2 linked regions of the Alkalihalobacterium alkalinitrilicum genome follow. The main gene of each other region encodes a partner of the protein of the gene in region 2 in a complex. Links are inferred from orthologs where the notes say so. Each region holds a gene or a part of one and is shown on either strand. Other genes may lie near its edges.

The links. The genes of interacting proteins can lie anywhere in the genome.
Region 1: the proteins of dnaG (region 2) and dnaB are in contact, whole or in part, in a crystal structure (PDB 2R6A), measured with the Geobacillus stearothermophilus proteins. The link is inferred for Alkalihalobacterium alkalinitrilicum from one-to-one orthologs. Residues at the interface, in WP_049624496.1 of Geobacillus stearothermophilus: Lys456, Leu457, Leu458, Pro459, Ala460, Asn463, Ala464, Leu467, Leu535, Leu536, Ile537, Ala538, Gln544, Glu545, Asp548, Tyr549, His552; in WP_033016901.1 of Geobacillus stearothermophilus: Ser13, Glu15, Ala16, Gln18, Glu91, Leu92, Asp94, Ala95, Val96, Pro97, Thr98, Ala99, Ala100, Asn101, Tyr104, Tyr105, Ile108.

Annotation. Positions count from the first base shown.
Region 1 is NZ_KV917368.1:3,771,984-3,775,085, reverse strand. What follows is about bases 1-2,942. They hold dnaB (replicative DNA helicase), read right to left. Parts: upstream 2,183-2,942; coding sequence 818-2,182; downstream 1-817. Other genes in these bases: BK574_RS18335 (DHH family phosphoesterase), read right to left, coding at 2,828-2,942; rplI (50S ribosomal protein L9), read right to left, coding at 2,382-2,825; BK574_RS18350 (adenylosuccinate synthase), read right to left, coding at 1-373. Also shown: more of BK574_RS18335, read right to left, coding at 2,943-3,102. UniProt on the Escherichia coli protein: The main replicative DNA helicase, it participates in initiation and elongation during chromosome replication. Travels ahead of the DNA replisome, separating dsDNA into templates for DNA synthesis.
Region 2 is NZ_KV917368.1:2,628,976-2,632,931, forward strand. The notes cover bases 1-2,945. They hold dnaG (DNA primase), read right to left. Parts: upstream 2,405-2,945; coding sequence 596-2,404; downstream 1-595. Other genes in these bases: rpoD (RNA polymerase sigma factor RpoD), read right to left, coding at 1-525; BK574_RS12625 (DUF188 domain-containing protein), read right to left, coding at 2,411-2,779. In the rest of the region: BK574_RS12630 (pyruvate, water dikinase regulatory protein), read right to left, coding at 3,549-3,956. UniProt on the Escherichia coli protein: RNA polymerase that catalyzes the synthesis of short RNA molecules used as primers for DNA polymerase during DNA replication.

The DNA of each region.
Region 1 (3,102 bases), 1.1 Mb from region 2 along the record:
TCTTATTTGCACCTTTGCGCTCTTCTTCTACGATATCTAATTTAAGATGATATGGTAAAATCACATGTGCTCTATTACTAATACGAAGGTTACTCGTATCTACATTTCGATCATGTAAATACTTTAGCTCTTCTACTAATGCTTTAGGATCGATAACCATACCATTCCCAATCACACATACTTTATCTTTATAAAAGATCCCAGAAGGAATTAAATGTAGTTTGTATTTCTCTCCATTGAAAACAATTGTATGCCCTGCGTTGTTTCCACCTTGATAACGAGCAACTACTTCTGCTTTTTCAGAAAGATAATCCGTAATTTTACCCTTTCCTTCGTCTCCCCATTGCGTCCCAACAACTACTACTGATGACATCTGTGCACCTCCACAATTGCTATTACACCTTTATGTATATTGTGTAAAAATTAGTGATCTTACTCAAACCATAGCTAGTTTATCAATTTACTTCTCTAAAGTCAATAAAACACGAACATTATTAATTTATTTTTCACCATTTGTTCGTAATAAAGTGCTAATCAACACCTTTTTTGATGTTACCTCTCCTAGGCTTAGTTGAATGTTTACTTTCTTGGGTAAATTGCATTTCCTTCACCTGTTTTTTTATTATTGACTAAGTAAATTATTACAATGCTTAAAAACGCTACTAATTTTTAAGCATTGTAATAATCCTTTCATTTCTCGGACGTTTCAATCCATATTGTTCTTGAAATAAATTGAAACTTCCATCAGTGAGGGTATTAATTTCAATTGTTGCGGGATAAAAAAGCCACTCTGTCATTATACAGAGTGGGAAAGTAATTAGGCTCCTGTTGGCATACCTTGTTCATCATACCGCCGTTCTAAATTTACAAATTTATTGTATTCTTTAACAAACGCTAACTCTACAGTACCTACAGGACCATTACGTTGCTTCGCAATAATGATTTCAATAATATTTTTATTCTCTGATTCTTTATCGTAATAATCATCACGATATAAAAAGGCAACAATATCGGCATCCTGCTCAATACTTCCGGATTCACGAATATCACTCATCATCGGACGTTTATCTTGTCTTGATTCTACTCCACGGGATAACTGGGAAAGAGCGATTACTGTTACGTCTAATTCCCTCGCAATTCCTTTCAATGTCCGTGAGATTTCCGAAACTTCTTGTTGACGGTTTTCCCCACCACGTCCATTTCCTTGAATTAATTGTAAATAGTCGATCAAGATAATGCTTAAACCTTTTTCTTGCTTTAAACGACGACACTTTGCACGTATATCATTTACTTTGATACCTGGAGTATCATCAATATAAATTCCAGCCTTAGAAAGGCTACCCATCGCCATCGTTAACTTTTGCCAATCCTCAGATTCAAGTTGGCCTGTTCTCATTCTTTGAGCATCGATATTTCCTTCTGCACAAAGCATACGCGTCACGAGCTGACTTGCAGACATCTCTAGACTAAATATCGCAATGTTTTCATCTGTCTTTGTTGCAACGTTTTGTGCAATATTTAAGGCAAAGGCTGTTTTACCCACTGAAGGACGAGCCGCTACAATAATTAAATCACTTCGTTGAAAGCCAGCTGTCATTCTATCGAGTTCAGCAAAGCCTGTAGGAATACCCGTAATTTCTCCCGTTTGGTTTTGGAGCGTTTCGATACGGTCATACGTTTCAACTAGAACATCTTTTATTTGTATAAACGCTCCTGAGTTTTTTCTTTGAGCAATATCAAGAATTGTTTTTTCAGCACCGTCTAATATTGCATCAACTTCATCTTCACTTGTATAACCATCGGCTGCGATATTAGTTGCAACACGAATTAGTCTTCGTAGAAGTGACTTCTCTTCAACAATCTTACTATAATATTCAATATTAGCTGCAGTTGGAACTGCATTTGCTAAATCACTTAAATACGATACTCCTCCAATATCATCTAACCACTTACGATCTTGAAGTTCAGATGTAACCGTAATTAAATCAACAGGCTCTCCTTTTTCTGCTAGAAAAAGCATAACTTCATAGATTCGTTGGTGAGATAACCGATAGAAGTCATCTGGTAACAATTGCTCTGAGGCAGTCACTAAAGCTTGCTCCTCTAAAAAGATGGCCCCAAGTACAGCCTGCTCCGCTTCAATGTTTTGGGGAGGGGTACGATCAGCAAATAAATCACTCATTAAAATTCCTCCTCACCGTAAATTCACACGTTATACACGTTATATTAAAATTCTATCTATAGAGATTAAGGTTTAATGTTAGCTGTCACTTTTAATTAATTTTTTTCTTTTTATCTCAGACATATATTCTACCATAAAACACAAAAATGGTTGATTATAAAAATCAACCATTTTTGTATATCATCTTTTTTTACTACTTTTATTGTTCTATTACATGAACTTTCACAGTAGCTATCACTTGAGGATGGATTTTAATTGGAACATTTGTAAAACCTAAAGAGCGAATTGGGTCGTTTAACATAATTTTACGTTTATCGACTTTTTTCTTCATCTTTGCTAGCTCTTCAGTAATTTGTTTTGTAGAAATGGCACCAAATAGTCGGCCACCTTCACCACTCTTTGCTTTAATTTCAACTGTTATGCTTTCTAACTCTTCTTTATATTTTTTTGCTTCTAATAGTTCTTCTTCAGTCTTTTTCTCTTCACTTTTCTTTTGTGCCTCAAGGTTTCTCACATTTCCTTTTGAAGCTTCAACCGCTAAATTTTGTGGAAAAAGGAAATTACGCGCATAACCTTCAGCGACATTTTTAACTTCCCCTTTTTTTCCTTTTCCTTTCACATCTTCTAGAAAAATAACTTTCATGGTTAACTTCCCCCTTTTAAGTATTCGTCTATTGCATTTCTTAACATTTCTTCAGCTTCATCTAATGTTATATCATCTAATTGTGTTGCTGCGTTAGTCAAATGACCACCACCACGTAATTGTTCCATGATTAACTGGACATTGACCTCTCCTAAAGAACGAGCACTAATACCAATACGACCATCTTGTCGAGTAGATATAACAAAGGAAGCAGCTATTCCATCCATCGTCAATAATGTGTCTGCTGCTTGAGCAATTAATACTTGATTATATACAT
Region 2 (3,956 bases):
AACAGCCTTAATTAATCCCATATTTCCTTCTTGGATTAAATCAAGGAACAACATTCCACGACCAACATACCGCTTAGCAATACTAACAACGAGACGTAGGTTGGCTTCCGCTAATCGCCGCTTTGCTTCTTCGTCACCGTCTTCAATTTTTTTTGCTAAATTGATCTCTTCTTCAGCAGAAAGAAGTGGAACTCGACCAATTTCTTTTAAATACATACGAACTGGATCATTAATCTTAATTCCAGGAGGTACACTTAAGTCGTTTAAATCAAATTCTTCTTCTTTCTCCATTTGTTGCATATTAGGTACATCATCATTATCATTTAATATTTCAATACCTTGTTCACCTAAGTATTCGAAAAACTCGTCAATTTGGTCTGAATCTTGGTCAAATACTGCAAGTTTTTCTGTAATTTCTGCGTAGGTTAGTACTCCTCTTTTTTTCCCTAACTCAACTAGTTGTTCCTTTACTTGATCGATGGTCAAATCTCCATCCGCGAGTGGGCGTAATGGTTTCTCAGCCATTCGATCCCCTCCTTCCATTGATACAACACGTCAACTTTCTTCAGATGAATCCTCATCTCTCTAGCAGGTGCTATCGTTTCAAGTCTTTTTTCATTCGGATGATATCCATAGCAATTTGAGCTGCCATTAATACATCTTTTTGTTTTTCAGCTTCTTTTTTCTCTTTTTCTTTTTGTTCTATTTCTACCCATTTTGGATAGGTTTCAATCTTATTAATGTAATCCGATAATTCTTGATCAGATAAATCATCACTAATCTCAAGCATCGCAATTTCAGCAGCTAGCCTTCTTAACTTCTCGTCATCAAGTCTTTCAATAAAAAGACTTGGATTAGGTTCAAATCCTTCACCATAATAAGCAAAGAGATGCGCAACAATTGCGTGATATTCATCTATGTTAAAAGCTCCACCAATTTTTTCTTGGATGGTAGCAGCTGTTTCTGCATTTTTCATCATATGTGCTAAAAGAATTCTTTCAGCATTGTGATAAGCGGGAAGTAACTTTTTCTGCTCAAACCCTCGATGTTTTTTTATTTCGACCAAGGATCGAACATTTTGTTGTTGCCCTCCCTTATTTCGTTTTTCTCGAAAAATTCGATGCTGTTCTTGCTTTAGTGCCTCCAATGATAAAGAAAATTCATTAGCGATTTGTCTCAAGTAATGATCTCTTTCAACTGCACGAGGAAGATCAGATATTTCATTAAGTACTTCTTCGATATACCTCATCCTTTCTCCTTCATCGAGGAGGTTTTTCCCTCGTTTTAAATATTGCATTTTGAAAGACATCAGTGTAAGACTACCATTGATAATTTCTCGCTTAAATTGCTCCCCACCATTAAGCCGAATGTAATCATCTGGGTCTTGCCCTCCTGGTAACAATGCTACTTTAACATAACACCCCACTTGAACGAGCATCGAAGCAGCTCTTGATGAAGCCTGTATCCCCGCTTCATCAGAGTCATAACATAAGATAACAGTTTCGGCATTCCTTCGAATAACTTTTGCCTGTTCCTCGGTAAGTGCTGTGCCTAAGGTTGCAATGCCGTTTGAAATTCCAGCTCCCCATGCGGATATCACATCAATATATCCTTCAAAAAGTACTGCTTGATTTAACTTTCTAATGTTCGGGCGAGCTAAATGGATCCCATAAAGCGTACGACTTTTATTAAAGAGAACCGTTTCTGGACTGTTTAAATATTTGGGCTTTCCATCATCAATAATCCGTCCACCAAAAGCGATTACATTTCCTTGTCCGTCCCAAATTGGAAACATCACACGATTACGGAAACGATCAAATAATTTACCGTCAAACTCACGGACCGATAATAATCCTGCTTTTTCAAGGGACTTTAGGTTGTATCCTCTCTTTTCTAACAGGTTTGTTAAACTATCCCAATGATTTGGGGCAAAGCCAATTTGAAAAGTTTCGAGCATTTCTTGTGTAAATCCTCTTTGCTCCACATAATTTAACCCTGTAGCCCCCATATCAGTTTTAAGGAGAATGTGATGGTAAAATTTCATTGCAAGTTCATGTGCGGCTTCTATAACAGACTGATCATTCGATTTTGCTTTATTGGAACTAATACTAGGAAGTTCAATATTTGACCGTTCCCCTAGCCTTACAACTGCCTCAACAAAACTAAGGCCTTCTAATTCCATAAGAAAAGAAAAAACATTACCGCCAGCTCCACAGCCGAAACAATGATAAAGTTGTTTATCTGGTGAAACTGAAAAAGAAGGTGTCTTTTCACCGTGAAATGGACAAAGACCAATGTAATTTCTTCCTTGTTTTTTTAACTGTACATATTCGTTAATCACTTCTACAATATCTGCCGACTTACGAACTTCCTCAACTTTTTCTTCTGGGATGCGGTTAACCATCTTTCATCACCAATCTTCTATCTGATTAGGATTACCATTCTGGTTACTATATTTTCGACCTTTTTCGGCAAATTCCTTCTTCTGTAGAAATATTTTTCTTAAATTGGTACAAAAATGTTTGCGATCCGTTGCTGTAAATGCTTTAGGCCCTTTTGTCTTATTTCCAGCCCTCCTTTGTTTTTGAGACCAATGCCTTAATTGAAGGATCGTGATCATTTCATCTTCTGTAAAAATTTTTCCTCGTGGTGATAATACAGACAACTTCCGTCCTACCAGAATGGAAGCAAGGGCATGATCTTGTGTAACGACAACATCATTTTCCTTCGCATTGTTCATAATAAACAAATCTGCAGCCTCTTTGTCTGGATCTACCAACACAACTTTAGCTTGTTCATACTGAGCTGATGAGAATATGAGGAAACAAAAATGACCTCTACATTAAATTCTGCTATTATTTCGTCCTTGACTGGACAAGAATCAGCATCAACATATACATATGATTTCGTTAACATGGTCTCTATTTCTACATCTCCTAACAAAATCCTTCTTAAAAGTGTTCTTCAGAAATGAAATATGTCGACAAATCCTCGTCAATAACTATCATTACCAAAAAACACAGAAAAAGTCTTGACTTTTTCAATTTATTTGTTCTTTTTTTGTTTTATGCTAAATCTAGATGTTTTTTTATCACAAATTTTCATTATAATAATTATTTGTTAATTTGACTACTATCATGCTTAAAAAATTTTCCTGTAAGAAAAGTGGAAGGCGCCAGCTTATCAGGGACAAGCGCTGGAAGGCTAGCAATAGATGTGCCGTTTTTTGATATCGGTTGATAGACCGAAGCCGCCGTTTAGTGCCGCATGGACTGGAGCTGCTTATTCCTTTCAGTTGCAAAATGCTGTTTTCGCAACAATTTGATTCACCTCAATTTGCCTTACAGTAAAGAGGAGAGCGAAGTCCATTAGACCTGAACTCTGCAGCTAGACAATCGAAAAGCGAAAGGCTTGTGGGTAGCCATGACTAGCAGTTGTTCTTGCTCGCGAAAGTCTGCTTTTTTGTTTTTTGGTTCTGTCAGAACATTTGACCTCAAGAGGTAAAATCCATGCGCTAGACAAAAGAATAGAGGCTGAATAGTCAGCCTCTACTTGCCTTGAAACATATTCGAAATAAGGTTTGCTGTTTCCTCTACAGCTTTGCTCGATACATCAATAACCGTACACCCAATTCGATTCATAATTTTTTCAGCATACTCAAGTTCTTGTTTTATTCTTTCTATATTTGCGTAGTTAGCTTCTGCTTTTAATCCTAAAGCTTTTAAACGTTCTGTTCTTATATCATTTAACTTCTCAGCATTAATAATAAGACCGATACATTTTTTTGGAGTCACCTTAAATAGTTCTTCAGGTGGCTCTACTTCAGGAACGAGCGGAACATTAGCTACTTTGAAACGCTTATGTGCTAAATACTGTGAAAGAGGCGTTTTCGAAGTGCGTGACACCCCAATCAATACGATGTCTGCCCGAACAATTCCTCTTGGATCTCTTCCATC